DNA from 4 places in the Saliniradius amylolyticus genome. Region 2 is predicted to be linked to each of the others. Evidence: predicted binding sites of a transcription regulator. Region 2 holds the regulator's gene; each other region holds the start of a gene.
The links. The regulator sigma-54, encoded in region 2, starts transcription at its own class of promoters, with help from an activator protein. The targets are predictions, from matches to a motif close to GTTGGCACGNNNNTNGNNT.
Positions count from the first base shown of each region.

Region 1: the regulator sigma-54 is predicted to act here: its motif matches at 1,303-1,321, upstream of HMF8227_RS10435 (flagellar hook-length control protein FliK).
Region 3: the regulator sigma-54 is predicted to act here: its motif matches at 1,547-1,565, upstream of HMF8227_RS01910 (DUF2884 family protein).
Region 4: the regulator sigma-54 is predicted to act here: its motif matches at 3,153-3,171, upstream of flgA (flagellar basal body P-ring formation chaperone FlgA).

Region 1 covers NZ_CP029347.1:2,236,778-2,244,480, forward strand. Annotated here, with positions in the region: gene HMF8227_RS10435 (flagellar hook-length control protein FliK) at 1-1,206, opposite strand, end outside; gene fliJ (flagellar export protein FliJ) at 1,359-1,811, opposite strand; gene fliI (flagellar protein export ATPase FliI) at 1,824-3,161, opposite strand; gene fliH (flagellar assembly protein FliH) at 3,161-3,958, opposite strand; gene fliG (flagellar motor switch protein FliG) at 3,968-5,011, opposite strand; gene fliF (flagellar basal-body MS-ring/collar protein FliF) at 5,014-6,717, opposite strand; gene fliE (flagellar hook-basal body complex protein FliE) at 6,736-7,065, opposite strand; gene HMF8227_RS10470 (sigma-54-dependent transcriptional regulator) at 7,247-7,703, opposite strand, start outside.
Region 2 covers NZ_CP029347.1:2,655,826-2,663,528, reverse strand. Annotated here, with positions in the region: gene mgtE (magnesium transporter) at 1-1,280, opposite strand, end outside; gene HMF8227_RS12505 (HPr family phosphocarrier protein) at 1,358-1,630, opposite strand; gene rapZ (RNase adapter RapZ) at 1,620-2,483, opposite strand; gene ptsN (PTS IIA-like nitrogen regulatory protein PtsN) at 2,480-2,923, opposite strand; gene hpf (ribosome hibernation promoting factor) at 2,944-3,231, opposite strand; gene HMF8227_RS12485 (RNA polymerase factor sigma-54) at 3,261-4,706, opposite strand; gene lptB (LPS export ABC transporter ATP-binding protein) at 4,773-5,498, opposite strand; gene lptA (lipopolysaccharide transport periplasmic protein LptA) at 5,503-6,057, opposite strand; gene lptC (LPS export ABC transporter periplasmic protein LptC) at 6,026-6,589, opposite strand; gene kdsC (3-deoxy-manno-octulosonate-8-phosphatase KdsC) at 6,586-7,140, opposite strand; gene HMF8227_RS12460 (ATP-binding cassette domain-containing protein) at 7,413-7,703, shown strand, end outside.
Region 3 covers NZ_CP029347.1:373,650-381,352, reverse strand. Annotated here, with positions in the region: gene HMF8227_RS01925 (YgaP family membrane protein) at 1-101, shown strand, start outside; gene HMF8227_RS01920 (hypothetical protein) at 238-429, opposite strand; gene HMF8227_RS01915 (hypothetical protein) at 636-1,442, shown strand; gene HMF8227_RS01910 (DUF2884 family protein) at 1,600-2,376, shown strand; gene HMF8227_RS01905 (SDR family oxidoreductase) at 2,382-3,188, shown strand; gene HMF8227_RS01900 (sodium-dependent transporter) at 3,185-4,606, opposite strand; gene HMF8227_RS01895 (tautomerase family protein) at 4,935-5,132, opposite strand; gene HMF8227_RS01890 (nuclear transport factor 2 family protein) at 5,177-5,533, opposite strand; gene HMF8227_RS01885 (glutathione S-transferase family protein) at 5,534-6,250, opposite strand; gene HMF8227_RS01880 (LysR family transcriptional regulator) at 6,272-7,153, shown strand; gene HMF8227_RS01875 (SDR family NAD(P)-dependent oxidoreductase) at 7,193-7,703, opposite strand, start outside.
Region 4 covers NZ_CP029347.1:867,837-875,539, reverse strand. Annotated here, with positions in the region: gene HMF8227_RS04145 (flagellar hook assembly protein FlgD) at 1-396, opposite strand, end outside; gene flgC (flagellar basal body rod protein FlgC) at 411-866, opposite strand; gene flgB (flagellar basal body rod protein FlgB) at 866-1,270, opposite strand; gene HMF8227_RS04130 (CheR family methyltransferase) at 1,352-2,194, opposite strand; gene HMF8227_RS04125 (chemotaxis protein CheV) at 2,196-3,125, opposite strand; gene flgA (flagellar basal body P-ring formation chaperone FlgA) at 3,260-3,952, shown strand; gene flgM (flagellar biosynthesis anti-sigma factor FlgM) at 4,097-4,423, shown strand; gene HMF8227_RS04110 (flagella synthesis protein FlgN) at 4,426-4,845, shown strand; gene HMF8227_RS04105 (LPP20 family lipoprotein) at 4,901-5,365, opposite strand; gene HMF8227_RS04100 (flagella assembly protein FlgT) at 5,558-6,694, shown strand; tRNA gene HMF8227_RS04095 (tRNA-Arg) at 6,755-6,829, shown strand; gene yghU (glutathione-dependent disulfide-bond oxidoreductase) at 6,838-7,698, opposite strand.

The sequences.
Region 1 (7,703 bases), 420 kb from region 2:
ACTGGCCTGACTCAGTGCCTGGTCCAGTTTGGTATCAGAGAGCCGTGCCAAAGCCTTAAGCGTTCTCTCCATATCCGGCTCAGCATTGCTGGCAGTTGAGTTGTTGCCAGAGTCTGACGCTCCGGCGGATGACACGTCTGCCGTCCCCTTACCCTGAATCTTAAGGAGCTTATCGCGTATCAGTTGCAGCACCTCGTCAGACTCGGTTTCGGTAGTCAGTCCAGTACTTTCCTGAGCCATTAACTGCTGACGCAGCAGAGTCAATTCCTGCACGCCGACCTTAACCTCCTGACCGGGTCCTTCTCCGTCAGCCTCTTTATTGAATTGGTTTATGGCCTGCAATAACTTCTGGGTCTGGCCGTTCAGCCACTTAGGATCTAAGGGCATATCCTCTGGGTTATCCTGATTCGCAGCCTCACCTTTGTCCGCCGACTGTTGTTGCAAAAAGCGCGTTAATTTATCAAGAAAATGGACAAGCTCTTTAGGCTCGCCACTATTATCAGTCGCTTGCAGCTCAGCCATTATGGCCTCAAGCTGCTGGCGCTGTTCACCATCCAGCTCCTGTAGCACTCTATCGGCATCGAAGCCCAGCTGTTCCAGCCATTTCGCCATCGACGGAGCATTGTCATCCGGGTCAGAGGTCACCTCTTCCGACACATCCTCAGACTGCTTTTGCTTATCGACACTCCCCTGCTGACTGATATGCTGGTCGGCCAGCTCATGAATCAAATCCAGCCAGTGTTGGTTCTCCGGCGACTCCCCCTCTTCGACATGATCTTTTTGCTCTGCCTGAATGGGTTTTGCCGGTGACTGGGCAGACTGCGAGGACGCCGCTGTCTTATCGGACTCCGCTTGTGCCTTTTTATGTTGATCTGGATGCTGAGTTGCTTCAGGGTGCTCTCTTGTCTTGCCTTTTACGCCCTGACTAGCCGCCTCACCTTTCTTTGCAGACCGCTCGGAATCATGCTTTGGCTTGTCAGAAATCCGGTTGTCCTTATCGGTGGACACCGCCGCCCGCTCAGACACTTCAGTGCGGCTTGCCGATTCTGTTTGTTTTGCTGATTTCGACTCATTGGCGGCTTGTTGCCGAGTAAAGTGCTCAGAAAAAGCGCCATTCGACTCTGAAGCCGTCTGTGGCGACCGGGATTCGCTGCCTTTTACTTTAGGGGCGGCAATCGCTGGGTTGGGGGTGGCAACTTGTTGCATAGTTTTCGATTTCCCACTTTATTCAAAGGGCCTGATGGCAAATGAAGCGCCTTATGAGGCGACGTCTTACCGACACTGAATCTGTGAACAAAATAAAAGCAATTATCGGGCCAGCTATTAACCTGGAGCGGTTCGCAACCACTTTATAATGTTCAGGAGCTGAAACTTTGCCGTTGTCTTAGAAAGCGCTGAATAGCAAATTCATCCAGCACCTGTTGTTCCTGACGGGCTTCCCGCTCTGCCTGCTCCTGGTATTTTTTCTCCAACAGCAATTCCACCGCTTTGCGCTTTTGCTGCTGCTTGAGCCATTGCTGCTTGCGCTGATCCGCGGCCGACTGGGACTGGGCCACGAGACGACTTTGTTGCAAGCACGCCATATCCAGTTTATCGATAAAGGCCTGGTGCTGACCAAAGGTGGAGGCGCCCACGCCGGATGACGCTCGTTGATGAACCTCTCGCAGATAATCCAGTCGGTAACTGTTCAAACCGGTCAGCTTTTGTTTCTGGGCGGAGACATTCTGCTGAGCGTGCTGATACTCGCGCGCCAGTCGATCCTCCTGTTCCTGTTCTCGTTCAGCCACCATTTGTAACTGCTTAATCGACATAACGCGCTCCGGTTACCCTTGCCCAAGTCCCTGTCCGAGCTGCAACAAATGCTCCAGACTCTCATCATAGGGGATGACCTGCTTCATCTTCTGTTGCAGGAACTCGTTAATTACAGGCTCGGCCTGAATCGCCAGGTCGATCCGGGGATCACTGCCTTTGTTATAAGCGCCAATGCTGATCAGATCTCGGTTTTGCTGGTAAGTGGAATAGACCTGTTTCACCCGGCGTGCCACATCCATATGCTCTTCGCTGACCACCATAGGCATAACACGACTGATAGATGCCTCTACATCAATAGCGGGATAATGACCACTGTCGGCCAATCGACGAGTAAGCACAATATGCCCATCCAGTATCGCCCGAGCCGAATCGGCAATGGGATCCTGAAGGTCATCGCCTTCCGTCAATACCGTATAAAAGGCGGTAATCGAACCTTGCCCGTCGCCGCCATTACCCGCCCGCTCTACCAGTGCAGGCAAACGAGCAAACACGGAAGGTGGATAGCCCTTGGTAGCGGGTGGCTCGCCTACCGCAAGCGCAATTTCACGTTGGGCCATCGCATAACGGGTCAGTGAGTCCACCAGCAGCAAAACATCCAGGCCCTGATCACGAAAGTATTCAGCAATGGTTACCGCCGTTTCACAACCTTTGAGCCGCATCAGTGGTGAGGTATCCGCAGGCGAAGCCACCACAACTGACTTTTGCCGTTCTTCTTCGCCTAGAATATCCTGAATAAATTCTTTGACCTCTCGGCCCCGTTCTCCCACCAGGCCCACCACTACCACATCGGCAGTGGTGCCTCGGGTCATCATCCCCAGCAGTACCGATTTACCCACACCGGAGCCTGCAAACAGGCCCATACGCTGGCCCTGGCCGACGGTAATCAGCGAGTTAATTGCGCGCACTCCGACATCCTGAGGCCGCTCAATGGGCCGACGATGCAGCGGATTCATGGCCGGCCGGGTGAGCGGCATGCGTTGATTGGTCTCTACCGGTCCCTGTCCATCCAATGGCTGGCCGTTACCATCCACAACCCGCCCCAATAACTCCATGCCCACCGGAATGCCTTGCTCTCGCAATAAAGGTTGTACCCGTGAGCCGGGCACAATGCCGCGCACTGTTTCAGTAGGCATTAAATAAGTGATGGTATCGGCAAAGCCGACCACCTCAGCCTCGATTTCACCGTCGATAGTCTGCACTACGCACTGGCTGCCTACGGGGAGCTGACAACCCACCGCTTCTAACGTCAGACCAATACCACGCACCAACTTCCCCGCAGCTGTGGTATGCGGCTGTGGAAGCTTGTCGCGTTTTTGACGGAGTCGTTGCTTAAGATCATCCAGCGCCATTACAGAGTGTCCTCGTCGGGCACGTCAGGTAGGGCATTATCCAGTAAGAAGCGATCCAGAACCTGCCTGACTCGCCGCTCTATGGTGACATCCACCGCGTTGGTGTCGGTGACAATATCGCAGCCGCCGGGGGAAATATCAGGGGTTTCCACCAGTTGCCAGCGGTTCTCTTTCAATTGTTCCGAATCAAAATGCTGCTGAATTAACACCGCATCATCGGGGTGCAGCCGGATCTGATATTGTTTCTCGCCAATGGGCAGAGCTTTTAAGCCATCGCTCAGAGCCTGGCGAATAATGTCGTGATTGACTTTTAACTCGGTGCGGATCACCGAACGAGCCAGGGCCACGGCCAGTTGCACCAATTCCTGCTCCAGTTCCTGGTCAACCTTAGCCACAGGCTCGGTAAGCTCATGGGTTAATGCCTGCCAGCGCTCCACCAGGGTATCGATTTGCTCTTTACCCGTATCATAGCCTTGCTGAAAGCCTTCCTCATGACCTTGTTTACGGCCTTCTTCCAGGCCTTTTTCCAGCCCTTCGGCGTGACCTTTTTCAACGCCTTCCTGTTTGCCCAGCTCGAGGCCTTCCTGGTAGGCGGATTCACGTATGGCTTCGATTTCTTCGGCCGTTGGCAGGGTGAGCTCTTCTTCCGGCTCCGGTGGTTCGTACTTCCAGTCGCTGCGTTTATTCAACGCATTGGTCTTATCCTCCGGTTCCTTGTGTTCATTTTCCACATAGGGCAGTTCCCAGCTTTTCGCCTCTTTTTCCTGCTCCGGGGTTAAGAAAGTGGGTTTGCTCATGCGTCAGCCTTATAAGAATTCATCACCGCCACCGCCGCCCAGCATGATTTCACCGGCATCCGCCAGACGACGCGCCACTCCAAGAATTTCTTTTTGTGCGGTTTCCACTTCGCTGACTCGCACGGGCCCCATGGCTTCGAGATCATCGAGCAGCATTTCGCTGGCTCGTTTGGACATATTCTTGGTCACTTTATCTTTAACCGCGTCGTCGGCACCTTTAAGGGCTTTGAGCAACGCATCTTGTTCAACCTCACGCAGCAAGGTCTGCATGGCCCGGTCGTCGACTTCCGCCAGGTTGTCGAATACAAACATCAGATCCTGGATCTGCTGGCTCATTTCCTCGTCTTGCTCGCGGATGGCATCCATCAACTGACCTTCGATATTGGTATCCAGGTAGTTCATGATCTCGGCGGCCGATTTCAGGCCGCCCATTTTGGCTGCCTGTGTACCGGCCTGACCGGCAAACTGTTTCTCCATAATCTCGTTCAACTCCTGCAAGGCCGCCGGTTGCACCTCTTCCAGGTTGGCGATACGCATCATCAGATCCAGACGTACTTTCTCCGGGAACTGAGCCATGATTTCGGCCGACTGCTCGGCTTCCAGGTAAGATAAAACAATAGTCTGAATCTGAGGGTGCTCGTTGCGAATAATGCTGGCCACCTGTTTAGAGTCCATCCATTTAAGTGAATCCAGACCTTTGGCACCGCCGCCCATCAGGATTTGATCGATAAGGTTGGCGGCCTTATCCTCACCCAACGCGGCCGTCAGGGCTTTCTTAACAAATTCCTGACTCTGGAAACCGATGGTGCTGTGGTTCTGGATCTCTTCGATGAAGTGTTTATGCACCGCGGTGATCTTATTCTGGGTCATATCATCCAGAGTGGCCATGGTAGAGCCCAGCTTCTGAACCTGCTTAGGCTCCAAATGCTTTAGGATCTGCGCGGCATCTTCTTCCTGCAGACTGAGCAACAGGATAGCCGCCTTTTCGACCCCTTCGAGCTTACCAACGTCGTACGTGGGCTCTTCTTTTTCTACCAGTTCTTCAGTTGCCATAATTATTCATCCATCATCAGCCAGCCCTTGACCACCTGGGCAGACAGTTCGGGTTCGTTCGCCACCAGCGCCCGCACCGCTTTCAATACATCTTCGTCTTTATGCAGGTCCGGCAGCATCAGTGAGCCATCCGAGGCAAAGCCAACCTGACCTTCATCGAAGTCCTGCGACAGCATACTAATGGTTTCATCCCCCAGATCCAGCCCTGAATCGGCGTCGTAACCGTCGTCCTCACGGGTATCTTCGGGGTAAATCAGCTTCTTCAGCATGGGCCGCACAATCGCCATGATCAGGGTGATGATTACCAGGCCACCGACCAACAGACGCAAAGCACGCATGAACCAGTCTTCTTCCCAGAAAGGCACTTCAGCGATCGTCGCGTCTTCCATGCGGTTAAAGGGAATACTCACCACTTCCAGGGAATCACCGCGAGTCACATCAAAACCAATGCCACCCTGTAACAACCGACGGATATTCAACAGCTCTTCCTGAGCCCGGGGGACTTCGGTGGTACTGCCGTCTTCTGCGGTTTCGGTTTTATAATCTACCGCCACCGATACACTCAGACGCTTGATCACACCGGTCTGCTGCTTGGTGTGACTGATGGTCGTATCCAGCTCATAGTTGCGGGTACTTTCTTTATGAGTACGTCCCGGAACAGTACTTTGACTGTTATTGCCAGTCGCTTGTTCCGGAATATTCGCGTCCAGCGGCGGCTGATTGCTCAAGGCCCCCGGAATACCGGCGGTGACACTGCCGACGCTGTTATTCTCTACCGTCATCTCACTGCGTACCGCAGGCAGATCCGGATTATAGCGTTTTTGCGTCTGTTCCACCGAGGTAAAGTCCATGGTCACATCCACCTGGGCGGTATAATTTTCCAGACCCAACACTGGGATCAAAATGGAATCGATCTTCTCGCGATACTCGGTTTCGCGCCGCTGTTCGATTTCATATTCACGACGTGAACGGGCGCTCATCGAATCCTGGGAGCCTGAGTTCAGCAAACGGCCATTACTGTCGGTCACGGTCACCTTCGCCGGCTCCATACCTTCAACGGCTGAGGACACCATATCCACAATGGAGTCCACCTCTTCACCGGATAGCACTGAACCACGACTTGGTGTAACCACCACGGTGGCGCTGGGCTTTTTCGCGACACGGGCAAACACACTCTCTTTGGGGATCGCCAACAGTACTTTGGCCTTGCGGACGGCGCTGATCTCTTCAATAGTCCGGGCCAGCATTTGTTCGCGAGCGTGCTTGAGTCGCTCCTTTTCCACGCGCTGGCTGACGCCAAACCCCATGTCCTGCATGATAATGTCAGTGCCGGCCGACGATTCTTTGGTCAGTCCCTGACGGGCCATGCCTAACTTGATGTCCTGATACTGCTCCTCATTGACATACACCACATTGCCGTCTAGGCGATAGTCGATCTGACTGGCGTCCAGGTAGTCGAGTGTTTCAATCAACTCTTCGGTAGGCATCTTAGCCAGCGGCCGGTACTCAGGCTCCTGCGCCCAAATAACGATAAACACGGCGATGGCCACACAAATTACCAGTGCCACAATCAGGGTAATCTGACGCATCAGATCGATACCCCCCAGACCATCCATAAAGCCCGATTTTTGCTCCTGAGCGCTATCGTTAGACTCGGTTTGTGCAGCGTCGGAAACTGCCAGTTCTGTACCTGTTGCTTCAGCCACGGCTCATTCCTCTCTCGGTTATACCGGCATATTCATTATGGTTTTGTAGGCTTCTAACACCTTGTTGCGCACCTGCATGGTGGCTTCAAAGGCGATGCCGGACTTCTCTTTGGCCACCATCACGTCGGCCAGGCTGACATTGGGGTCACCCATCTCAAATTGCTTCTGAAGATTGCGGGACTCAAACTGCATGTCATTGACGCCATCCAGCGCATCTTTCAGCATATCGCCAAAATTGGCGCTACTGGGGTTGGCCGGCTGGGCTTGAGGGGTACTTTCCAGACCCGTCCCCGCCTGCGCGGCGAGTGCCTGCATTTGACTGTATAGGGCTTGTGCTTTGACGTCCATACTCACTCCAGACGGCATCAGATTACGTTACCCCATCTAAAGCAAGACTAGTGCCAAGGCGTATTTTACCTTTATTTACAATAACTTAAGCACAGATAGAGAGTTCTTTTTGAGCATAAAAAACCAGAGTGACGGAAAGCCGTCACTCTGGTATTTATTCATAGGCAGGACAATCGGCGGTTCAGGCCGGTAAATGAATCCCGTTATCGCGCATCCGGGCCAGCTTGTATCTGAGAGTCCGGGGACTGATCCCCAGTTTCTCTGCCACCTGTTTGCGACTACCATTACAGGCCTTGAGGGTTTGTAAAATAATCTGATGTTCCTGCTGCTGCAACTCTGCGCCCAGGCGTTTTTTCTCTACCGGTGGCAGTTTGTCTTCGACCAGCGGACCCTTTGACTCCGATGCCGGGGCCAGATCCTGCTCTAGCATCAGATCTCCGGCATCGATGTGATCGTCCTGCACCAGAATAAGCGCACGCTGGATCACGTTTTCCAGTTCGCGCACATTACCGGGCCAGGAGTACTGACTCAGTTTTAGCTCGGCAGCACGACTCAATTGAACAATGGCCCGGCCTGATTTGAGACAGTGGCGCTCGATCATATGTCGGGCTAAGGGCAAGATATCCCCGGTCCGCTGC
Region 2 (7,703 bases):
CCGGCCAGAGCAGGGTCGATGTTCATCTTCTTCATGATCAGTGGCAAGGTGGCACCGGCCAGACCGGCGGCGAACATGTTGCACATCATGGCAAAGGCGATGATGCCGCCGAGTACCAGGTCCTGCTTCCACAAGGCGATGACACCGGCGATCAGTACCGCCCAAATCACGCCATTTAAGGCTCCGATAGCCAGCTCCTTGTTAATCAGCCAACGAGCGTTACTGGTGCCCACATGGCCCAGAGCCATACCGCGGATCACCAGGGTTAGGGTTTGATTACCCGCCACCCCGCCCATGCTTGGGACAATGGTGTTGAGGATGGCTAAGACGGCTAACTGACTCAGGGTAGCCTCGAACAGGTCGCTGACCATGGCGGCCATCAGGGCGGTCACCAGATTCACACCCAGCCAGATAGAGCGACGCTGGGTACTTTTTAGCACCGGAGCAAAGGTATCTTCTTCATCATCCAAACCCACCATGCTCATCATGGAGTGTTCGGCTTCTTCGCGGATAATGTCCACGACGTCATCAATGGTGATACGGCCCAGCAGATGGTTATCTTCGTCCACGACCGGTGCCGACACCCAGTTGTACCGTTCGAACAGCTTCGCCACTTCGCCTTCGGGCATATCCGCCGGGATCGTCTCAGGCTCCTCGTTCATAAGCTCTTCGATGGTCATATCCGAGGTGGCGGTAAGCAATCGGGTCAATGGCACAATACCGATAAGCTTGTCATGACGGTTCACCACATAGAAGGCGTCGGTGTCTTTGGGCAGATCACCTTTCAGGCGTAGGTAACGCAATATGACATCGATGGTGACTTCCGGACGCAGGGTGATGGTGTCCGTGTTCATGATGAAACCGGCAGTGTCCTCACCAAAGGACAGGGCCTGCTCGGCCCGTTGCCGATCTTGCTCATCCATGGATTTGAGTACTTCCTGGAAGATGGTATCCGGCAGGCCGCGCAGCAGTTCGGCCAGGTCGTCGGTATCCATGTCTTCCAAAGCGCCGGCCAGTTTCTCCGGCATCATCTGACGGATGATGCCATTACGCACATCCTCGGACAGCTCTTCGAGCACATCACCGTGGAAATCGGGATCGATCAATTGCCAGAGCACGGCCCGAGTCTTGGAAGGAGAAGACTCGAGCAGGAAAGCGACATCGGCGGCAGGCATGTGGTGCAGCATCTTGCGCACATGCACATACATGCCGCTGCTTAAGGCCTCGTTAATGGCCTCTAACTGCTGCGACGAGGATTGAGTTTCAAAGTCCTCTTCCATGCCGTTTTACTGCCTGCAAGCTATTGATTTGACTTATAGTTTAGAGGAAGCGGCGGTTAAGATCAGCAGTTATTTTACTATTCGGACTCGTTGAATCTTTGCTGGATCAGCTGCTCCACCGCAGCCATGGCCGCTTCCGCGTCTTCGCCTTCGCTGATCACCCGTACTTCTTTACCCTGAGAAGACTCCAGCATCATCAGGCCTAACACACTGTTGGCATTGGCTGACTTATCGCCCTGATAAAGAGTGACAGTCGCATCAAACTGGTTCGTTAACTTCGCTAACTGAGTTGCGGCCCGGGCATGAAGGCCCAGTTTATTGATGATGGTGAGTGTTTTTTCAATTTTCATGGGCTTCCTGTCGAGCCAGTTCCCGGTGCCGGATCTGCACATCCGGATGGGTCACCTTAAAGCTGCGCGCCAGGCATTCGGCCACATACACTGAGCGATGCTGGCCACCGGTGCAGCCGATGGCAATAGTCACATAGCTACGGTTATTGCGCTCTAAGTGAGGCAGCCATGTGGCGATCAGGTTCTGTATTTGCCAGATAAACTTGGTGACGATGGTTTCGCCGCCCAGGAAAGCCTCTACTTCAGGGTCTTTTCCGGTCAAAGGCTTAAGGTCGGGTTCCCAGTGGGGATTGGGCAGAAAACGGGCGTCGAAGACATAATCGGCGTCCTTGGGAATACCGTGCTTAAAGCCGAAAGATTCAAACACCAGTACCAACCGTGAGCTTTTCTTGCCCAGAATTCTCTCCCGTACCAGTTCGGCCAGCTGGTGGACAGTTAACTCGCCCGTATCGATATAGAGGTCGGCGCGTTCGGTAATGGGAACTAAGAGATCTTTCTCCGTCTGAATGGCGTCGGTCAGGGATATGCTATTTTTGGATAAGGGGTGCAAGCGCCGGGTTTCGCTAAAGCGTTTTACCAGCACGTCATCGCTGGCATCCAGATAGAGAATGGTCAGTTCCCAACTGGCCGGAAGATAATCCAGAATTTCTACCAAATCATCGGGGTTTTTAGGCAGGTTGCGCACATCGATGGATACGGCTACCTGGTCGTATTCGTCCACCACAGTATGGGTCAGGGTGGGTAGCAGGTTTACTGGAATGTTATCCACGCAGTAGTAGCCCAGATCTTCCAGTGCCCTCAAAACGATAGACTTGCCTGAGCCAGAGCGGCCACTGATGATAATAAGTTTCAAGTAATCGCCTCGTAGAGTTCCTGATCAGAGTGGGCCTGACGCAGCTTTTGCACCACGCCTTTATCGTTCAATCGACTAGCGATGGCGGCCAGAGTCTGCAGATGGCCTTCGGCCTGGTCTTCGGGTACCAGCAGAGCCAGGAAAATATCTACAGGCTTATCATCAACAGCGTCATAACTGATGGGGCTGTCTGTGGTGACCAAAATCGCCAGCACCTTGGTCAGCCCGGACAGACGCCCATGGGGGATGGCGATGCCATTGCCGATGCCGGTACTGCCCATCTTCTCCCGGCAAATCAGGCTGCCGAGGACGTCGTCTTCCTCTAAGCCGGGCAAGTAGTCGACCGCAATATCGCTAATGGTTTGTAGAATTCGTTTCTTACTGGAACCCTGAGTGCGACACAGGGTGCACTCAGGGGGTAAAAGGTCTTTTATGTTCATGTCACACTACATTCGGTTGATTAGTGACGTTTCATTTTTTCCTTGTGCTTTATCACCTGTCGGTCAAGCTTGTCGATCAGGCCATCAATGGCCGCATACATATTGGAGTCGGATGCATCGGCAAACACCTCGCCCCCTTTCAGGTGCAGGGTTGCTTCAGCTTTTTGCGTCAGTTTTTCAACGTTAAGAATAACGTGGACATTATTGATGTGGTCGAAGTGTCGCTCAAGTTTGGTGAACTTACTATCCACATAGTCACGAAGGGCGTCGGTGATGTCAACGTGATGACCAGTAAGGTTGATTTGCATAATGCCTCTTCCTTCTATCGGTGAGTCTGTCAGACCAGACTCTTTCGTTGGTTTGAGGATGGGATCAGTAATGACTCCCGGTATTTTGCGATTGTCCGCCGGGCTACCACAATGCCCTGTTCGGCCAACAATTGCGCAATCTTGCTGTCACTCAATGGTTTGGCAGGGTTTTCTGCTGCCACCAATTTCTTGATCAAGGCCCGAATAGCGGTGGACGAGCATTCGCCGCCGGTCTCTGTGGCCACGTGACTGGAGAAAAAGTACTTAAGCTCAAAGATGCCTCTGGGCGTATGCATGTATTTTTGAGTTGTTACCCGCGAGATGGTGGATTCATGCATGTCCACCATTTCTGCGACATCATTAAGTACCAATGGTTTCATGGCTTCAGGGCCATGTTCGAAGAAGCCTTGCTGATGCTGAACAATACAGCTGGCCACCTTGAGGAGGGTGTCGTTGCGGCTCTCCAGGCTCTTGATAAACCACTTGGCTTCCTGCATGTGGGACTTTATAAACTGGCTGTCGCTAGCGTTTTTGGCATTTCGGCTCATGGCCGCGTATTGCTGATTGACGCTCAGTTTGGGAAGACTGTCGGGGTTTAGCTCTACCACCCAGCGGCCGTTCTTTTTGTTGACGGCGACATCCGGAATCACATATTCGGGCTGATTTTGCACTACGGCACTGGCCGGCCTGGGATTCAAGGTTTGCAGCAGGCGCATCACCTCACGCAGATCATCCTCCTTCAAGCGGGTTTTGCGCATCAGGGTGCGATAGTCCTTACTGCCTAACAGTTCACTGTGCTCAAGAATAATGGCCTTCGCCTGTTCCAGGTAGGGTGTATCGGGCGCAAACTGACTTAGCTGGACCAACAGGCATTCGGGTACGGTGCGGGCGCCAATGCCGACAGGATCGAAACGCTGAATTCGTTTCAGCACGCACTCCACCTCATCCAGATCCACCTCATCATCATTCAGGCTGTCGAGGATGTCTTCGGCAGAGAGGGTCAGGTAGCCGGTATCGTCAATGGCATCGATGATCGCCGTCGCGATACTGGTATCGGTGTCGCTAAAATGGCTCAGGCGCATTTGCCACAGCAAATGGTCCTGAATGCTGTCGCTGGTTTCCCCCTGATAGACGGTATCATCACCGCCCACTGGAGCCGACGAAACGGGGGCAGGCGTAGCACTGTAGTATTCGTCCCAGGTGGTATCCATGGGCAGGTCATCGGGCATCTCCTGACTTTTCAGGGCCTCGTTGGTATCCACGTTGTCGGAGTCTTTTTGCCGACTTTCGGCCTGGTCTTCCAGGCTCTGCTCACCCATACCATCTTCGGCTTCCAATAGCGGGTTTGAATCCAGCGCTTCCTGAATCTCCTGTTGCAGATCCAGCGTTGAGAGCTGCAGCAGGCGAATGGCCTGTTGCAACTGTGGGGTCATAGTCAGTTGTTGGCTGAATTTTAGCTGTAACGACGGCTTCATGGATGATTCGTAATTCCGTAAACCTGTGTATTGTTATGGGGCTATTTTTTCGTTTTTACAGACTAACTATAGCCTGAATTGTTCGCCCAGGTATACATCTCTGACTTGCTTGTTATTCAGTACTTCTTCGGCGCTGCCCTGAGCAATGAGTTCGCCGTGGCTGACAATATAGGCGTTTTCACACACATCCAAAGTTTCGCGCACATTATGGTCGGTAATGAGAACCCCAATCCCTCGGTCTCTGAGGTGATGAATGATCTTCTTGATGTCGCTGACCGAGATAGGGTCCACACCGGCGAAGGGTTCATCCAACAGTATAAATCTGGGGTTGGCGGCCAGGGCGCGGGCTATCTCAACCCGTCGGCGCTCACCGCCGGACAGGCTCATACCCAGACTATTACGAATGTGATTGACGTTAAATTCATCCAGCAGTTCGTCGGCCAGGGCTTCGCGCTGATCTTTATCCAGATCTTTACGGGTCTCGAGGATTGCCATCAGATTCTGGTGTACCGTCAGCTTACGAAAGATGGATGATTCCTGAGGCAAGTAGCCGATGCCTTTGCGCGCTCGCACGTGCATGGGTTCCAGGGTCAGGTCGTCATCGTCGATGCGGATTTGGCCTTTGTTCAGAGGCACCAAGCCGACAATCATATAAAAAGTGGTGGTTTTACCGGCACCATTTGGCCCCAGCAGTCCGACAATTTGGCCGGTGGAGACGCTTAAACTGACATCCCTGACCACCTGACGGTTTTTGTAAGATTTGGCCAAGTTGGCCGCGCTTAACGTAGGCATGGGCTCAAGGTTCCTGTGGCTCTTTCTGGTTTTGGTTGTCGTTACCGGCGGCTTTTTCCTCCGGTTGGAAGACCGTAGTGACCCGCTCTTCACCCTGCTTGCTGCCCTCAGCCAGAAGTTGCTCGGCATCCATGTCAAAGATGATCCTGTCACCCTTGACCATGCTGTTGTCTTGCTGGAACTGGGCCTGGCCTTCCAGAGCGATCTGGCGACCATTGACCCGATACTGGATCCGCTGTGCTGATGCTGAGATGCGACTGCCATCTTCCATAAGCTGGGAGTAGGTTGTGGGGTTGCCTGTGGCAATAAAAACTTCCTTGCCCTTGCCTTCGCTGGCGATCACTTCAACTTCGTCGGCTTGGATCAGCAGTGACCCTTGTTCGATTCGAACATTGTCTTTAAATACTGAAGTTTTGTTTTTGCCGTCCACAAACTGGGAACCGGAGCTCACCTGTATCGGTTGTTGAAAGTCGCCTTCGGTGGCCTGAGCGCCGCCACAAGCCAGTAGGCATAACAACAGGTTGTGTTTAAGGCTGGGTATCATATTGGGTTTGTACATGATCTAATAACTCGAACGCTTTATCGCGGATATCGCCGCTCATACCATTACTTTTAATCTGATAGCTTTCGCCACTGATCAGCACTGGTTGATCAGAGTGCATCAGTTTGTCCTTTAAATCTATCTGCATAAACTCGGTCTCTATACGCCTCACAAAGCTATCCTCTGCGGCATTAGTCACATCCACCTGACCATCCAGTTGCAATCGTTGATCGCTATGCAAAGTGGCCTGTTCGGCCTGAATGTGCCAGGGCTGGGTGAGCTGACCATCATAAAGCCAGTAGTCCGGTTGCTGGAACAGGGTAAAGCCCAGTGCGTCATAGTGCTCCATTTTCTGAGCGTCGATGCGATGGGTTAGCTGCCCACTGGCATCGTAAAGCCGGGTTTGCATACGACTGGCTTCGTAATTGGGACGCAGATAATCCTCCCGAGTTTGCTTAGGGCGGGGACCGGTATCGGTAAACCATCCCAGACTTGCGGTGAGCACAACCAGCAAGAACAGCAGAATAATGCTCAGGCTAATACGACTCATACGCTGCTACCCTGAATCTGATGTAACTGTCCCAAGGCTTGTAGCACCAGGTCGCAGATTTCGCGCACGGCGCCATAGCCTCCCTGGCGCAGGGTAATATAATCGGCTTGCTGTTGAACCAGAGGATGAGCGCCAGGGACGCTGAAACTCAGGCCGCTCAGTTCAAACATGGGCAAATCCGGCATGTCGTCGCCCATACTGGCTACTTGCTCAGGTTGGAGATCCAAGTTGGTAATGAGTTCTCTCAACGCCGCCCCTTTGTTTTCTTCGCCCTGAATAATATGTTCCACGCCGAGCGACTGCATGCGTTGCTGCACCAGCCCGGAGCGGCGACCCGTGATCACCGCCACTACCAAGCCCTGTTTGAGCAGACTCTTAATGCCGTAACCATCCAGAGTATGAAAGCTCTTGAGCTCTTCGCCATTATTGCCCAGATAGATACGGCCATCGGAAAAAATACCGTCCACATCGAAGGCAAGCAGACGTAAATGACGGCACTGTTCCAGTAATTGACTCTCAATGCTTTGATAAGGGGTCTGTATCACTGCCATAAGATCTTGTTACTCCGAAGGCTGCCAAGCGGTCCGGACAAAATGTGAGATAAGTCATTGTCGCAGAAATTGCCGTCCTTGCCTATGTGTTGGCCGTGGTGAATGCCAGTATTGTAAAATGTAAACACTATCGTTTACCATATGGGCGTAATCGATCGTAAAAATCGGATACATCTGGTTACTTTTTGATTTTGTACAACCACATAGAGAACACGTAGAATACCGGCCAGGTGGCAGTTTGGCACAATCGCAGGAAATAAACTGGGCTAACAATGGATGATTTAATCACAATCGAAGATCTCTGCTTTTCCCGCGCCGATCGTCAGATCTATAACAAGGTCTCACTGCGGATTCCGCAGGGCAAAACGACGGCCATCATGGGGCCCAGTGGTATAGGTAAAACCACGCTCCTGAAGCTTATTGGCGGGCAGCTGAAGCCGGACTCCGGCGATATTCTGTTCAGGGGTGAGTCTATTCCGAAAATGGGGCGCAGCCGGTTGTATGAGGTACGCCGGGAAATGAGCATGCTGTTTCAAAGTGGCGCGTTATTTACCGATATGTCG
Region 3 (7,703 bases), 2.3 Mb from region 2:
TCGTCGCCGTTGGTGCCGCACTTTGGGTCAGTGTGTCGGTGGGTGTTTGCCCGCTGTACAAACTACTCGGGGTGGATACTTACCATAAGGTGGCGCATTAATTCTCTACCCCCTTAACAACAAAAAAAGCCGCAAAGCTCAGACTGGCCGTCAAGCCGCCCATAACAACCAGGGGCGTTCTTACATTACAGCGTCTGATACTGCGGCTTTTGTATTGCTCTATTGTAATTCAGTCAATTACAGTGCGTAGAGAAACAGCACGCAAAGCACCAGCCCGGTGACACCGAAAAAACCATATTCGACTTTGTTCTTCATCGCCGCCTGTCCCGACTCAGAGGGGCCTACACCCGCCATGATGATACTGGCCAAACCCAATGCAAACGCAACCAGCGCCACACCAAAGACGATAGCGTCAATCCAATTGCCCATAATTCACCTTAACCCACGTTCAACAAATCCAGAGCCGTATTATGCCCTAAACAAAATTAAAATCAGAGTGCGGTAGATCAAAAACCCAGCCTATTTACGGTGCATAACGCCACTGAAACTCAATTATGAAATTACTCCTCCGTAGGGCTCAAATTTGTTGTCATTTTGTGGCACTCTAGGATGAGTTAACCAACCACTTTAAGCTTATGAGCCAACAAGACGACAAGAAAGAACCTCAAATACGCTTAGACCAGGATGATCTGGACGTATTTCGCCGCCGTCCCAGCGGCTCACCACCGCCATCGGGCAATCTCGACAGCGATCAACCGTCCCCTTCCGGTGGCAGCTCAAAAGTTGCTATCATCAGCTTAATTTTGGTGCTCATCAGTCTCGGCTTTTCTGGCTGGCTGTATTCGATTAACCAGCAACAGCAACAGGCCTTGACGCAGACCCAGCAGCGACTGGACGAGTTACAGCAGCAGATCTCCGCCACCGACGAAGAGTTTGGTCAATCCGCCTATGCCATCCGTGATGAGCTTAAGCAGGTAAAAGACAAAACCGACACCTTATGGACAGAGATGGACAAACTCTGGGCCTCAGCATGGCGGCGCAACCAGTCGGAGATCAAAGAGCTTAATAGCAAGCTGATGCAGAGCTTGGCTAAGCTGGAAAAAGCCGACGATGGCATGCAGGCTAGCCTCAGCCAGTTAGACAAAGGCCAAAAACAGGTACAGCAACAGCTTAATCAACTTGCTTCACTGAAAACCAGCGTCAACGACAATGGTATATTGCTGGCTGCACTGCAGGACAGAGTCGGTGCTCAGCAAAACACGCTTAAACAGTTACAGTCCCGTTTCGAGCAGATGCAACAGGCCGGCTCCAACCAGGCACAGGAAATCACCGAACTACGTCAGCAACTGGCCGAGGCCAGTGCTCAAAACGCCCGCTTACGTCAACGCATTACCGATATGCAGAAAGCTCAGCAACCGGTCACTGTTGGCGAAAACTCCTGATTATCCGTACCAATAGTTGGTGAAATAAACCAACTATTGGTATTCCCCTTTCTGGTCAAGCACAAGAAGCTTTATTAACCTATTGTTTAATAAAGAAAATCAACCTTGGCCTGAAGCTTGCTCATTATGGGCAACATAATGACAAAAGGAAATTACTATGCGTTTAATGGCACTGACTTTCATCGCCCTAATGAGCAGCTCGGCATTGGCCCACGACTCGGACTGTGATCTTACCCTGAACGGGGATGTCACTCTTAAGCAAGGCACCCTGACCGCTTCCCTCAACAACAATCAAAGTTTGAAATTAGATGGACAACAAGCCTGGCTGGATGGCCAAGCCCTTGATCTTAATGATGACCAACAAGCCTTATTAAATCAGTATCACAGTGAGTCTCTGACGTTGGCCCCCAAGGTCGCGGACATCGCTTTGGACGCTCTCGATTTAGCGAATGACGGCGTTACCCTGGCGTTTGGCGAGTTGTTCGGTCCCGATGACGATCTGGTCATGGATCTGACCCAACAAATCGGTCAGCTACGCTCCGACGTTCACCAACAGTTTTATGCTGAAGATGGCAGTATCCGTTTTGAGTCAAAGAACTTCGATGAAAAATATCTAAACCGGGAATTCGAACAAAAGCTGGAAAACACTATTGAAGATGCGGTGTCACGCTCGGTTGGCAAGATGATGATGAAGATCGGCCAGCAGATGATCAGCGGTGAAAGTTCGCCTGAAGAGTTCGAGCATCAAATGGAAAACTTCGGTGAGCGCCTCGAAGTGCAAATGGAGCAAAAAGCCGGCTTGGTAGAACAACGAGCCAGTCAGCTGTGCAGTGACTTTCGGGCTCTGGATGATCTGGAACGCCGAATTCAAAATCAGATCCCTGAGCTAAACGGACTGGATCTCATTGAACTTCGCGGTAAACGTCTTAAGTAAGCAACATGAAAAATACTTACGCACTCATCGGCTGTGGCTGGCTGGGCCTGCCACTGGCCGAATCCTGGCTTCGGCAAGGCCACCATGTAATAGGGACAACCCGCAGTCAGGACAAGGCAGACCAACTGGCGACCCTGGGTATTCAGCCTCAGTTATTTGCCCTAGGCGAGCGCCTGCCACCTGTCGTCGCCAAAGCCGATGCAGTGGTGCTCAATATCCCACCGGGTCGCAAAAACCTTAAACCCGAGTCCTTTCGGCAAAACATAGAAGCGCTGCTTGCTCAGGTAAGCTCACAAACCAAGCTGCTGTTTATCAGCACCAGTTCGGTGTTTGGTCAGCATCAGAGCGAGGTAGACGAAGCCAGCGCCACCGAGCCGGATACCCCATCCGGTGAGTTGCATTGTCAGCTGGAAGCTCACCTACACTCTCATTTTGGCACAAGGGCCAGCGTGTTGAGGCTGGCGGGCCTTATCGGTGGTGACAGGCACCCCGTTAAAATGCTGGCAGGCCGCAAGCTCGATAACGGTCAACGCCCGGTAAACCTGATTCACCGCGACGATGTAATTAACGCCATAAACGCTATCGTTCGTCTTAATCATTGGGGGTACACATTGCATCTGGCGGCCAACGACCACCCTAGCCGCGACACATTTTATACCTGGGCGGCCAAACAGGCAGGGCTGGCTCTCCCCTCTTTTACCAGAGATGAGGGACCGGCTAAAATCATCCATAGTCAGCAAACACAAAAAAGGCTGGGGTTGACCCTTGCCTACCCCAGCCCTTTCGATATGCCGGTTCCGGTGTCTGATTAGCCGATTAACGCGACACCGAAGTACTTAATTGCCACCGTATTAATGAACACCGCAGCCAGGATAACCGGAATAAACGTGCCCAGAGAGAAGTCCACATAACGCTCCAGCCAGGTGCCTTTGTAACCCGGATCGCCCTCATGCAACTCCTGGTTAAAGTTGCGCTTTTTCCAGCGGTAGGTCACTAGCAAGCAGATCAGCAGGCCGTTGAGCGGCAGTATCGTCTCGTAAAACACATCCACAATCACATCGAAAAACGACTTACTCACCCCGGCGTACTCGGTAAATTCGGTAAACCAGGGCAACATGCCAAACGACGTAGCCGACAAAATTGCCAGAATACCGATCAATACTCCTAACGTCAGCAATGCCTTGCGGCGGCTCATGTTGCGCTCATCCATCAGCGCTGCCGTGGGCACTTCGATAATAGACACCAAAGAGGTTATGGCAGCAAAGAGTACCAGCAGGAAGAATACTGCAGCCACCGCGCTGGCACCGGTATATCCGATGGAGCTTTGCAAGGCCACAAAAATCTTGGGCAGGAAGGTAAAGATCATGCCCACTGATGAGTCGCTCAGCTCGCTGACATTCACATCAGGATTAAAAGAGAACACCGCTGGTAACAACATTAAACCAGCCACAAACGCCACGCAGGTATCCGCCAGCGCCACCAGCTTAGCCGAGCCGGGCACCGAGTTACGTTTACTCAGATAAGATCCGTAGGTCAGCAGAATACCCATGCCCAGCGACAGCGAGAAAAACGCCTGCGACAAGGCACCGCTGACCACGGAGGCATTCAGCTTGGAAAAGTCTGGCACCAGATAGTACTCCACTCCAGCCATGGCATTATCCAGAGTCAGTACGAACACCATTAACCCCACCAGCATAAAAAACAGCCCCGGCATAAGGATTTTCGAGGCCCGCTCGATACCGTTTTTAACCCCACCTTGTAGGATCAAAAACACAATGGCCGCTACCGCGATCATGTAGTAGAAAATTTCGTTGCTATTGATAAAGGCGCCGAAGGCACCAGGCTCAGCCAGAGAGGCCAGATCGCCGCTGAGCACATGAACCAGATAACCGAACAGCCACACGGTGATCACGGTATAAAAAACGCCGATCATAAACGGCGTGATAACGGCTAGTGCTCCGGCCAATCGCCAGTGGGTTTCACCTTCGGAGATAGTGTTGTAGGTCCCAAGTGGATCCTTACCAGCCCGACGCCCGGCAGACATCTCCGCCATCATCACTGGCAGGCAGACAAAAAACACAAAGATGGCGTAGGTCAACAAGAAAGCCCCGCCTCCATTTTTGGTGGCAGCCACCGGAAAGCCCACCATGTTGCCGATGCCCACGGCAGAGCCTGCCGCTGCCAGGATAAAACCAAGTCGGGAGCCAAACTGCTCGCGCTGTTCAGTCATGTCACACCTGTTATTGTTATTTTGATCAGAGCGATGTTAACAGGGCGATCACAAAATGTCTTTTACCAACACCGTAAAATCCATGGCATTCAACCTTTACCATTCTCTGGCCTTGCCCTGCCAGTCCAGCCAGGAGCCGGCGCGAGCTTGGCACTTATCCAATGCTCCTGACTAGTGGCTTCGCCGTTATCTTATATTTGAGTGTCCTGGAAACCACCATGGCCAGCGCGCAGTTTAACGTGCCGACCATGTGATCCAGTCAATGGGATGCCACTTTCCAAGACCCAGAAATTGGCTCACGGTCAGTTCGGCTTCCCAATTTGATCGGTTATCGTTTCCGTAGCTCGGTAACAGTTTCCCCCTCCACGCCCCAATTGTCGGTCGACACCTCGTCAATAACCACATGGGTAGTGGCAGGGTTCTTGTTCAACACATCGGCCAGCAGTCGGGTCGTTTCCTGAATCAACCGGCGTTTCTGTTCGGTGGTGACGTTCTCGTCGGTGACTTTAATGTTTACATAAGGCATTCATGAGTCCTCTTTTTTGGTGATTGGTTAGCCTCGGGCTTCAATTAGGTCGTGGCTGGCGCGTACATCTTGTTGACGATCTTCCAGACACCGTCCTCCTCAAGAAAACCCAGGTAGTCGGTAAAGTTGCCATGAGGGAGCGGGCATGCCACTTTCACCATCGCCTGGCTTCCGGCCAGTTCCACCGAGAGGATCTTGTATTCCTCAGGGTGTCCGATGTGCGCCGGTACAGGGCGTGTTGCGACATCGGCCAGCCATTCATCGAGTGTGCGCCTAAGCCCTGGAGCCTTGAGTACACAATCCTGATGAAACAGCGCTGCCAGACGGTCGGCCTTTCCTGTGTGGAGACCAAGGAAATACTCGTTCACCATGACCTCCAGTTGTTGCTGTACGGTATCCATTTATGCCTCGCTCCGTGCGTTGTAGTCCTGCTCACGCTGGATGGCACGTTGTATGCTTTCTCGCTCCAACACGGCATTTATCATTTCCCGGGTGTGTGGGCCCAGCACGATGTCCACGGGGAAGAACTCGCTCCAGCGTGAATACACCGCCAGAAGAATGTCGGCGGGCGATATTTCATGCCCCCCTAAGTAAGGTGTGTGCTCCAATTTCGCTTCTACCACCTGCCACAGTTTGTTGATGGCCACCGCTGCTGCGTCGAAGACCTGTTGCCTCGCCTTCGGTTCTGTCACATTCGCCTGCGCAAAAAACAGCTTCCCGTATGCGGGATGCATCGTAGCATTGGCAAACATCATGTTTTCGATCGCCTGATGTCGGCCCTCGCCTCTGTCTGGAATCAGACGATTCTTATGCTTGTTGAGCAGATACAGGATGATCGCCACGCCTTCGTTTAACACCTTGTCGCCATCCTTCAGAACGGGGACAGTCCCGGCGGGGTTGAGTGTCTCAAAGCGGTCGATTTCCAGCTTATGGACCAGATTAACGTCCTGGCCCAGCTCGTTGATAATGGCCTGCGTAGCCAATGAACAAGCGCCAGGAATGAAATAAAGGGTATACATACTAAAACCTCGTTTAATGGGTGATGCGTGATTGCAGAGAAAGTTTGGCTCTTTCTTTTCGATCAATAAATGACAATAATGCTCATACACTTTCAACATATTGGAAACAATGAGCTCGATATGGACAAATTGCGGGCAATGCGAATGTTCGTTCGCGTGGTGGATGCCGGTAGCTTTACCAGCGTGGCCAACGAAATGAATGTGACAACGTCGCTGATCAGCAAGGAGATCGGACGACTGGAAGAAGAGCTAGGGGTGAGACTGCTGCACCGTTCGACCCGGGGTCAGCAACTGACCTCTATCGGCGAGGGCTACCTGAAGCGGTGCCGCGAGTTGCTGGTTCAGATGGACGACGCAGATGCGTACGTGCAGCACATGCAGGAAAATCCGCGTGGAAAATTACGCATCAGTGTACCCATGGCGTTGGGCATTACCGATCTGTCCCAGCTGTTCTCCGCTTATATGAAGAAGTACCCGGACGTAGAATTGGATATTCAACTTGGGGACGAAAGTCTGGATCTGATCGAGCATGGATTCGATCTGGGGTTTAGAGCGTCCAGCCAGATACTCGATTCCAATTATGTGGGCAAACCGCTGGTTCGTTTTACGTACAAGGTCTGTGCGTCAGCGGATTACCTTGAAAACCACCCTCCCATCCGGTGTACCAGTGACCTAACCGCGCATAACTGCTTTGTTTACAGCTACTTTAAGTCGGGAAATTTCTGGCCACTGCAGCAGGGTGTAAGTGTGAGTGGTTCCCTCAGGGTGAACAGCACATTGTTCATGAAACAGGTAATAGAAGATGGGCTGGGGATCGGCTTTCTCCCCAGTTTTGTGGCCGGAGAGGGCATTGAGCAGGGTAAGTTAGTGGAAGTGTTACCCGAGGTGAGTCGCCCGGACCTGACACTCTATGCACTGTACCCCAACCGCCGTTTCACGCAGCCGAAGTTGCTTAATTGCATTGAATTTCTTCAGTCCTGGTTTCTGTCTCGGAGCTTGTAGTAAACCCGCACTGGCTCCGCTAAGTATACTAGCAAGGCATTACCACTCGATCGGCTTGCCCTGCCAGTCCAGATAAAACGGGCCTTGTTCTGCATCCAGTCCTTTCGCTATCTCCAGTAATTGCCGAGCCGTAAACTCGGGGGTGAAGAGCTTTTCTTGGGGAACACCAGCCTGAAAGGGCTCAGACAAGTTGGTATTCACTGTTCCCGGATGGTAGGCCAGCAGCGCCGTCCCTTTAGCGCGGCGACGGTATTCAATCTGGGCACTTTTTACCAGCATATTCAGGGCGGCTTTGGACGCCCGATAGCCATACCAACCACCCAGCCGATTGTCACCAATACTGCCCACCCGGGCGCTCAGAGCCGCCATCACTGCGCTGTCTTTGAAGGGAAACAGTCCCACTAAGTGACTGACCCACAACATGGGCGTAATAGCATTCACATTAAAATAATGGTTGAGTACCCCAGCCTTGATCTCCTCCAGCTTCTTTTCCGGAAAAACGTACTCGTCATGAAGAACGCCAACACAGCAGACTGCCAGCGTCAGTTCT
Region 4 (7,703 bases), 1.8 Mb from region 2:
GGTCAGTTTCATGTTGCTGGCTCTGGATTCATTGACTATTACACCGGTCACCGGCTGCCCCTCTTTTAACACCATATTACTGCTTTGCAGCAATACCTGTTGCCCTACCAGACTGGATGCCTGAAGAGCCTGATTGGAAGTCATGGACTGGGCAAACTGATCGAACTTCTGGTTCAGTGAACTTAAGCTGTCAGCCATAGTAAAGCTGGTCATCTGCTGGACCATCTTATCGTTGTCCACCGGCTTGGTTGGGTCCTGCATGGACAATTGTTCGGTCAACAGTGAGAAAAAGTCTTCCTGGGTTAACTGCCCATTATTTTCATCGGCCTTGGGGACCTTACTGTCATCCTGCCAGTAATAGTCCTTGTTGATGCCGGTATTGGTTACATTTTCCATAAACCGTCCTCAGATTATTGACCTTGGCCCAACTGCAGTACGCGACGGAAAATCCGTTTGGTGGTATCCGCTACCTGCACATTGGTTTCATAACTCTTGGAAGCCGACATCATATCTGCCATTTCTTCCACCACATTGACGTTAGGCTTATAGATGTAGCCATCCTTATCGGCCATGGGGTGGTTGGGGTTGTACTCCACCTGCAGAGGCTTATCGCTCTCGACAACACCCAGTACCTGTACGCCATGCCCTCCACTCGTGGGCGGCAAGTCCTTGCCACTATGCTTGGCATAGTTATTCATTGCTCTGTCCATCTCGGCGGCAAACACGGGCTTGCGCGCTCGATAGGTCTGGTCATAGCTACTACTGACACTATTGGCATTAGCAATATTACTGGCCGTAGTATTCAGCCTGACGCTTTCTGCACTCATGCCAGTACTGGCAATATTCATTACATTAAACAGGCTCATTAGGCTTGTCCTCCTCCACTAATGGCTTTTTTCATGCCTTTCAGTTTGCCGCTGAGGAAGGTCATGCCAGCTTGCATTCGCATGGCATTTTCCAGAAACGCATTTCGCTCTTGCTGCACATCCACCGTGTTGCCATCGCCGGTATCCGGCTGATTCGGCACCCGATACATGGCTTCCTCCGCCCCGCGCACCTCAACACTAAAGTGCTTGTCATGGGTGCGAGACATGCTGTGGCTTTGCTCGGCCCTGGCCGATTGCATCGCAGACTTAAAATCGAGATCCCGAGCTTTATAGCCGGGCGTATTGGCGTTGGCCAAGTTTCCCGCCAGTAGCTCCATACGGTCCTTACGAACCGTCGCAGCCCGGTGGTGAAAGTCGGTCAGTCTGTCTAGGTTGATTGCCATAGTGTTTCTCCTCGTGACGGAAAAACAAAAGCAACAAGTGTGCCAAAAGGATTTTTGACACCTTAGAAGAGAAGTAGCCGGTTAGCTTTTCTTGCGGTAGTACAGGCCCTTAGTACAACGAACCATAGTAAATTCGTCACTCAGACCTGACAAAGATTCGGAGGCACCGAGGAATAAGATGCCATCCTTGTTCAGGCAGGCGGCAAGTTGTTGCAGGATTTTGGCTTTCACCTCAGCCGAGAAGTAAATCAGTACATTACGGCAGAATATGATGTCAAACTTCCCCAACAAACTATAAGACTCGAGCAAATTGACCTGACGGAAACTCACCATCCGTCGCACTTCCTGCTTGACCCTTAACATGCCGTTCTCAGCCGGTTCAAAAAATTGACGCTTACGTTCATCCGACAGTCCGCGGGACAGAGTCAGATTGTCGTACTCGGCCAGTTTACATCGCTGGAGCATATCGGCTGAGATATCTGTTCCTACTATCTGGCCGCCACCTCGCAGAGCCCCGGGGTTTTGACGCTGATATTCCAGTATGGACATGCCAATAGAGTAGGGCTCCTGCCCAGACGAACATGCTGCCGACCAAATTTTAACAGGGCCGGGGCGTCCCTTAAATTCGGCCAGCATCTCGCTTTTTAATAACTCAAAAGGGTAGCGGTCACGAAACCATAGAGTCTCATTGGTCGTCATCGCATCGATAACCGCCTCGATCAAGCCACGGTCTCGCTCCTGCAATACCCGCTCCACCAATTCCGGTAAGGAAGGGCTTGCGTACTTTTTCAATAACGGTGACAAGCGGCTGCGCACCAGGTATTGCTTATTGTCACCCAGCACAATGCCACAACGGCGCTCTAAAAACTGACGAAAACGCTCATAGCCCTGAGCGTCTAGTTCTCTATCCGATACCACGGTCACCTTACTCGCTTTCCAGCCCCAACCATTTTTTCACGGAGTTGGCCAACTCGTCTGGGTGGAACTTGGCGATAAAGTCATCGGCACCCACCTTCTTAACCATGGCCTGATTAAACACCCCGCTTAGAGAGGTGTGTAGAATAACATGTAACTGATTGAGCTTTGGATTATTTTTTATTTCCGCCGTGAGGGTATAACCATCCATTTCCGGCATCTCAATGTCAGAAACAATAACGCCGACTTTGTCAGTAACATCACCCGTGTCTTCGGCCAGCTCCAGTAACCGATCCAGTGCTTGCTTCCCATTTTTGGCCACTTCAATCTCAAGTCCCAGGCTGGTCAAGGCGCGCACTACCTGGTTTCGGGCCACGGAGGAATCGTCCGCCACAAAGATAATTTTGTCTTTCACCGATGTGGTATCCAGCCCTTCGGTAACCGACTCACTAACATCAGCGTTCAGCGGCGTGATCTCATTCAGAATCTTTTCTACATCCAGAATCTCGACCAGCTCGTTTTCGAACTCGGTCACCGCCGTCAGGTAACTGGCCCGTCCGGCTCCTTCCGGCGGCGGCAGAATGTCATTCCAGTTAATATTAATAATCCGCTCGACCGACCCCACCAAGAACCCCTGTACCGAGCGGTTATACTCGCAGATAATCACGAACGCCTTCTGCAAGTCCTGCACCGGTGGGAGCCCCGTCGCCATACCAAGGTCAATGACCGATACCGTCTGGCCACGGATATGCGCCACACCGCGGACATAAGCATTCAGTTTGGGCATGGCCGTCAACGGGGGACACTGCAGAACCTCGCGCACCTTGAACACATTGATGCCAAAACGCTGTCGTCCGCCCAAATTGAAGAGCAACAGTTCCAAGCGGTTTTGGCCTACCAACTGGGTACGCTGGTTTACGGAATCGAGAACACCTGCCATGAATCCCCCTGCAAGGTCATTATATATTTAGGCACAAAATTTGCCTGTGTTGTAGCATCAGTACCAAATCCGGCGCTTTTTTGACGCCAAGCAACGACGTCGAATCAAGCCTGGTCAATTTAAAATAAGTAAATATGAAACAATTATCTAGCTTTCTTTTTATTTTTGTCGCTCTGATAACGCCTTACTCAGAAGCTGCCTCAGAGCCACGACATCAACAAGTTACTGAAACCGCCGAACGGTGGGTGTTTCAACAACTGCGACAGCCTGGCACCCAGTCGGGACTGGAAGTCAAAGCCACGCCTGTGGACGAACGCATCCAAATCCCAGCCTGTGCTAAGCCTTTTGCAGCCGAAGCCAATAACAATAGTCTTAGCCAGTCCACTATCACGGTCAAGGTACATTGTCCGGTGTCTGACTGGTTCTTATACGTTATGGTGCGCGTCAAAGATCTGCAATCTGTGGTGGTCACCACGGCCTCCTTGTCGCCGGGCACCCTGCTCTCTTTAAACCATCTAAAAACCATTGAGGTAGATAAAAATCAGTTGCGCGGCACGACGTATGCCGAGCCGCAACAGGTGGTAGGAGCCAGGGTGAAACGCCGTATTCGAAGCGGTGACGCCATCACCCCACGACAACTGTGTTTTATTTGTGAGGGCGACAAGGTCACCATCCTCGCCAAAACTGGTGGTCTGAGTATTAAAACCTCGGGCATTGCCGAGCAGGATGGCAACATTGGCGATACCATTCAGGTACGTAATCGCCGTTCAGAACGTATGGTGAATGCCAGAGTAATAAGCAGTGCTGCGGTTCAGGTCGGCATCTGATATAATTAAAGGGATTGTAGTGTGGGCCGATAACCTTTGTGAGGCGGCACAGTTAACCACAAAAACATCCAAAAAAGTTTAAAGGTTTGCTAGTGTGGGCCGATAACGATAGTAAGAGTGTATTAATTTTGGTGGGTTTTGACCATGGCAATTAACAATGTCAATAACAACCTGAGCAAGTCTCAGGTCGACAGCCAGAAGCTTGCGCAGCAGCAGGCACAGAACCAGTCCAACCAAGCCGCCGCCCAGAAAACTGGAGCAAAAGCAAGGCCGGACTCGGTATCTTTGACCCAGTCTGCCCAGCAAATGGCCAATGTACAGAAGAAGAGTAACGAGGCACCTGTTAATCAGGACAAAGTGGATAAGCTGAAAAAAGCCATCCAGGCTGGCGAATATAAAGTCAATGCTGATGTCTTGGCTGATAAGATCGCCAAGATGGAGTCAGAACTATTTGGCGGAGAAAAAGCCTGACTATGACCACATCGTCAGTCTCCCTGTTGGAACAACAACTTCAGAACCTTGAACAACTTAAGACGCTTTTGGATAACGAGCTAAAGCTAATCAGCAGTCGGGATCCAGAAGCGTTAATTGATCTGTTAAAGCAAAAACAATCTTTGCTGGACCAAATCCAGCAAGCCGACCAAAAAATCGCCAACCTAAGCCAAGAGCAACTGGCCGATCCCGACGCAGACGAGCTCAAAACCGCTATTGAGCAACGGGTAGATGACTGCAAATACCTCACCGAAATCAACGCCAAGGCTGTAGAACAAGGCCAATTGCGATTAGAACACCTGCGTAACCTGATCTTGGAAGCCCGCTCAAAAGAATCCATGACCTACAACAAAAGCGGTAAACCCACCTCGGGCTCCCGGGGCGGCGGTGTTAAAGCCTGATAGTAGAGAACATAAAAAAAGCGGCAATCATTGCCGCTTTTTTTATGGCGTTCACTCAGTAATAGGTAACATTCTTAATCCGTCGTGGCCGGGACGTGGAAATATACATGTCGTGAACCTTCTTCATGTCCAGTTTCACCTCGGTGGCGTAAGTGTCCTCTCCTACCGGGTAGGACTTAATGATTTCTGCACCGCGGATCACTGCATCTACTGAAGCCTGCAACTGGTCATCTTGCAATACCAAGTCCTGAATGGTCTGACTGCCACGAATACGCTGACCATAGACCTGTTCAGCCAGCTCCCGATAAGCATCCAACTTAGAGGCCTTAATCGCATTGATACGGCGTACCGAAGACGTCTGCCCTTTCTGCACTGACACGGGTGCATAACCCACAGCTTTGACAACAGGATAATGATCCGGCTCGACGTACTCCCATTCGACCTGTCGGTCGAAGACGCTCGAACAGCCGCCGGTAAGCAGTGCCAACCCCAGGGTGACACCCAGACTGATTTGTTTCATTATCAACTCCTGAATTGATTTCCCGACAGCGACGAAAAACTGACCGCTGCCCACAGATGAATAAAGCAATGCAAATAGCACACCAAAAGTAGCTGCGTGATATAAAACTATTTGGGCATGGTTTTTGCTCACTTTCATCAAACCGATGCGCTGCGCAATCAGCGTCAGAATTCCGACATAGCGAGTATCAAGGTGAGACGACTGTTACTACTCTTTGTTCTATTTATGCCTCTGGGCGCTGAAGCCATCTGGTACGAAGCCAGTGGCCAGGCGACCATCATCCAGGGTAACCGGGAACATGCCCGGCGCATGGCCACCGAAGAGGCCATCAAACAAGCCTTGCTGTTTTCCGGGGCCAAGGTGGCCAGTATCCAAAAGCTCACCGATGGCTTGCTCAGCGATGACCGGTTGGAGGTACTCTCCGGTGGCGAAGTTAACAGCGTGGAAATGGTCTCGGAGAACTACAGCGGCGATCTGATCTCCGTCACCATTCGCGCCGACATCTTCCCGGCCAAGACCGACTGTGACATTACCGGCTATAAGAAAGATATCGCCACCACCTGGTTCCCCATTTACAAGCGCGCTCAGGCTCGCCTCGGACAACTGTATGAATTGGGCGAAACCGTGCCCCGCAGGCTGGAGCAGAACTTCAGCGTCAGTGCCGGCCATGCCCGCATCGACCATATTTTCCCTAACTACTACAGCCCTCAGCAGGATATGACCCAGCAGGCCATCACCCTGTCTCGCGATACGGGGACTCAACTGGTACTGTTTGGCGAAATTCTCGATCTCAGTCACAAGGTGGAATCTGCAGGTAGCCTGCGCTTCTGGCAGTCGGACCAAACACAACGCCACTTTAGTTTGCGCGCTTATCTGATTAACGGCATTACCGGCGAGCTATTGTTTACCGACACCTTCCAAACTCAGGCACTCTGGTCATACCCCCACAACGAAATCGTCGATGCCGCCTCCGGGGCATTCTGGAGCTCCACCTATGGCAGTGGCGTCAATAACTTACTGCAACGCATCGCTGAGCGCGTCGATGAGGAAGTTGCCTGCCTGCCCTCTTATGGTCGGGTGGTGCGAGTTGTGGGCGAAGAAATCACCATAAACCTGGGACGGGAACACGGCGTTAATCAGGGAGACCAAATGCAGGTATTCAAACTCGGGCAGTTCTTTGACACCGAAGGCAATAGCCATTACCAGTATCAACTGCACCCCTTTAAGGTACAGGTGATGTCCATCTCCGGCACCTCTGCGGTAGTAGAGTCTGTTAACGGCCAGCCTTTGCTGAATATTCAGCCAAATGACTTTGTCACCAAGCGTTAGGGCTTTCAAAAAACTACTGCATCAGCAATAATCCTGCTTCCGATCGATGCTTGGTAGTTTGTCCCCATAGTTTAATGGATAAAACAAGGCCCTCCTAAGGCTTAGATCTAGGTTCGATTCCTAGTGGGGACGCCATTTCTTATTTAGTACCCTAACTTATCCTGAGTCTTATGCTCAAAGTCGCTAGCGTGATGGCGTTCATGTAGCTGTTCGTGTTCCTCTCCCCAAACGCGATTGACCATCCGGCCCCGTTGAACGGCGGGGCGCTGGGCTATTTGCTCAGTCCAGCGTTGAAGATGCTTGTAGTCCTGCACCTGTAAAAATTCACCGGCATCATACAATTTGCCTTGGGCTAAAACGCCATACCAAGGCCAGATGGCCATATCGGCGATGGAGTAATCTTTGCCTGCCATATACTGATGCTCGGCCAGATGCTTATCCAGCACATCCAGCTGACGTTTGGTCTCCATGGCGTAGCGATTGATGGGGTATTCCAGCTTCTCGGGCGCATAGTTATAAAAGTGCCCAAAGCCGCCCCCCAGGAAGGGCGCACTGCCCATCTGCCAGAACAACCAGTTCATGCACTCAGTCCGGCCTCGATGATCGCTGGGGATGAAGGCCTCAAACTTCTCAGCCAAATACAGCAGGATAGATCCTGATTCAAACACTCGGGTATCGGTAGTGGTATCCAGCAACGCCGGGATCTTGGAGTTGGGATTAAGTTCAACAAAGCCGCTACCGAACTGCTCGCCCTCGCCAATGTCGATCAGCCAGGCGTCGTATTCAGCCTCCTTAATGCCCGTTTCCAGCAGTTCTTCAAACATGATGGATGTCTTGACGCCATTCGGCGTTGCCAGAGAATACAGTTGAAACGGCTGCTCACCTTTGGGCAAGGTCTTATCGAACCGGGCCCCGGCGGTAGGCCGGTTGATACTGGCAAATTTACCACCGCTTTCGTTGTCGAAGGCCCAAACCTTAGGTGGGGTGTAGCTGTCTTGTGCCATTACTC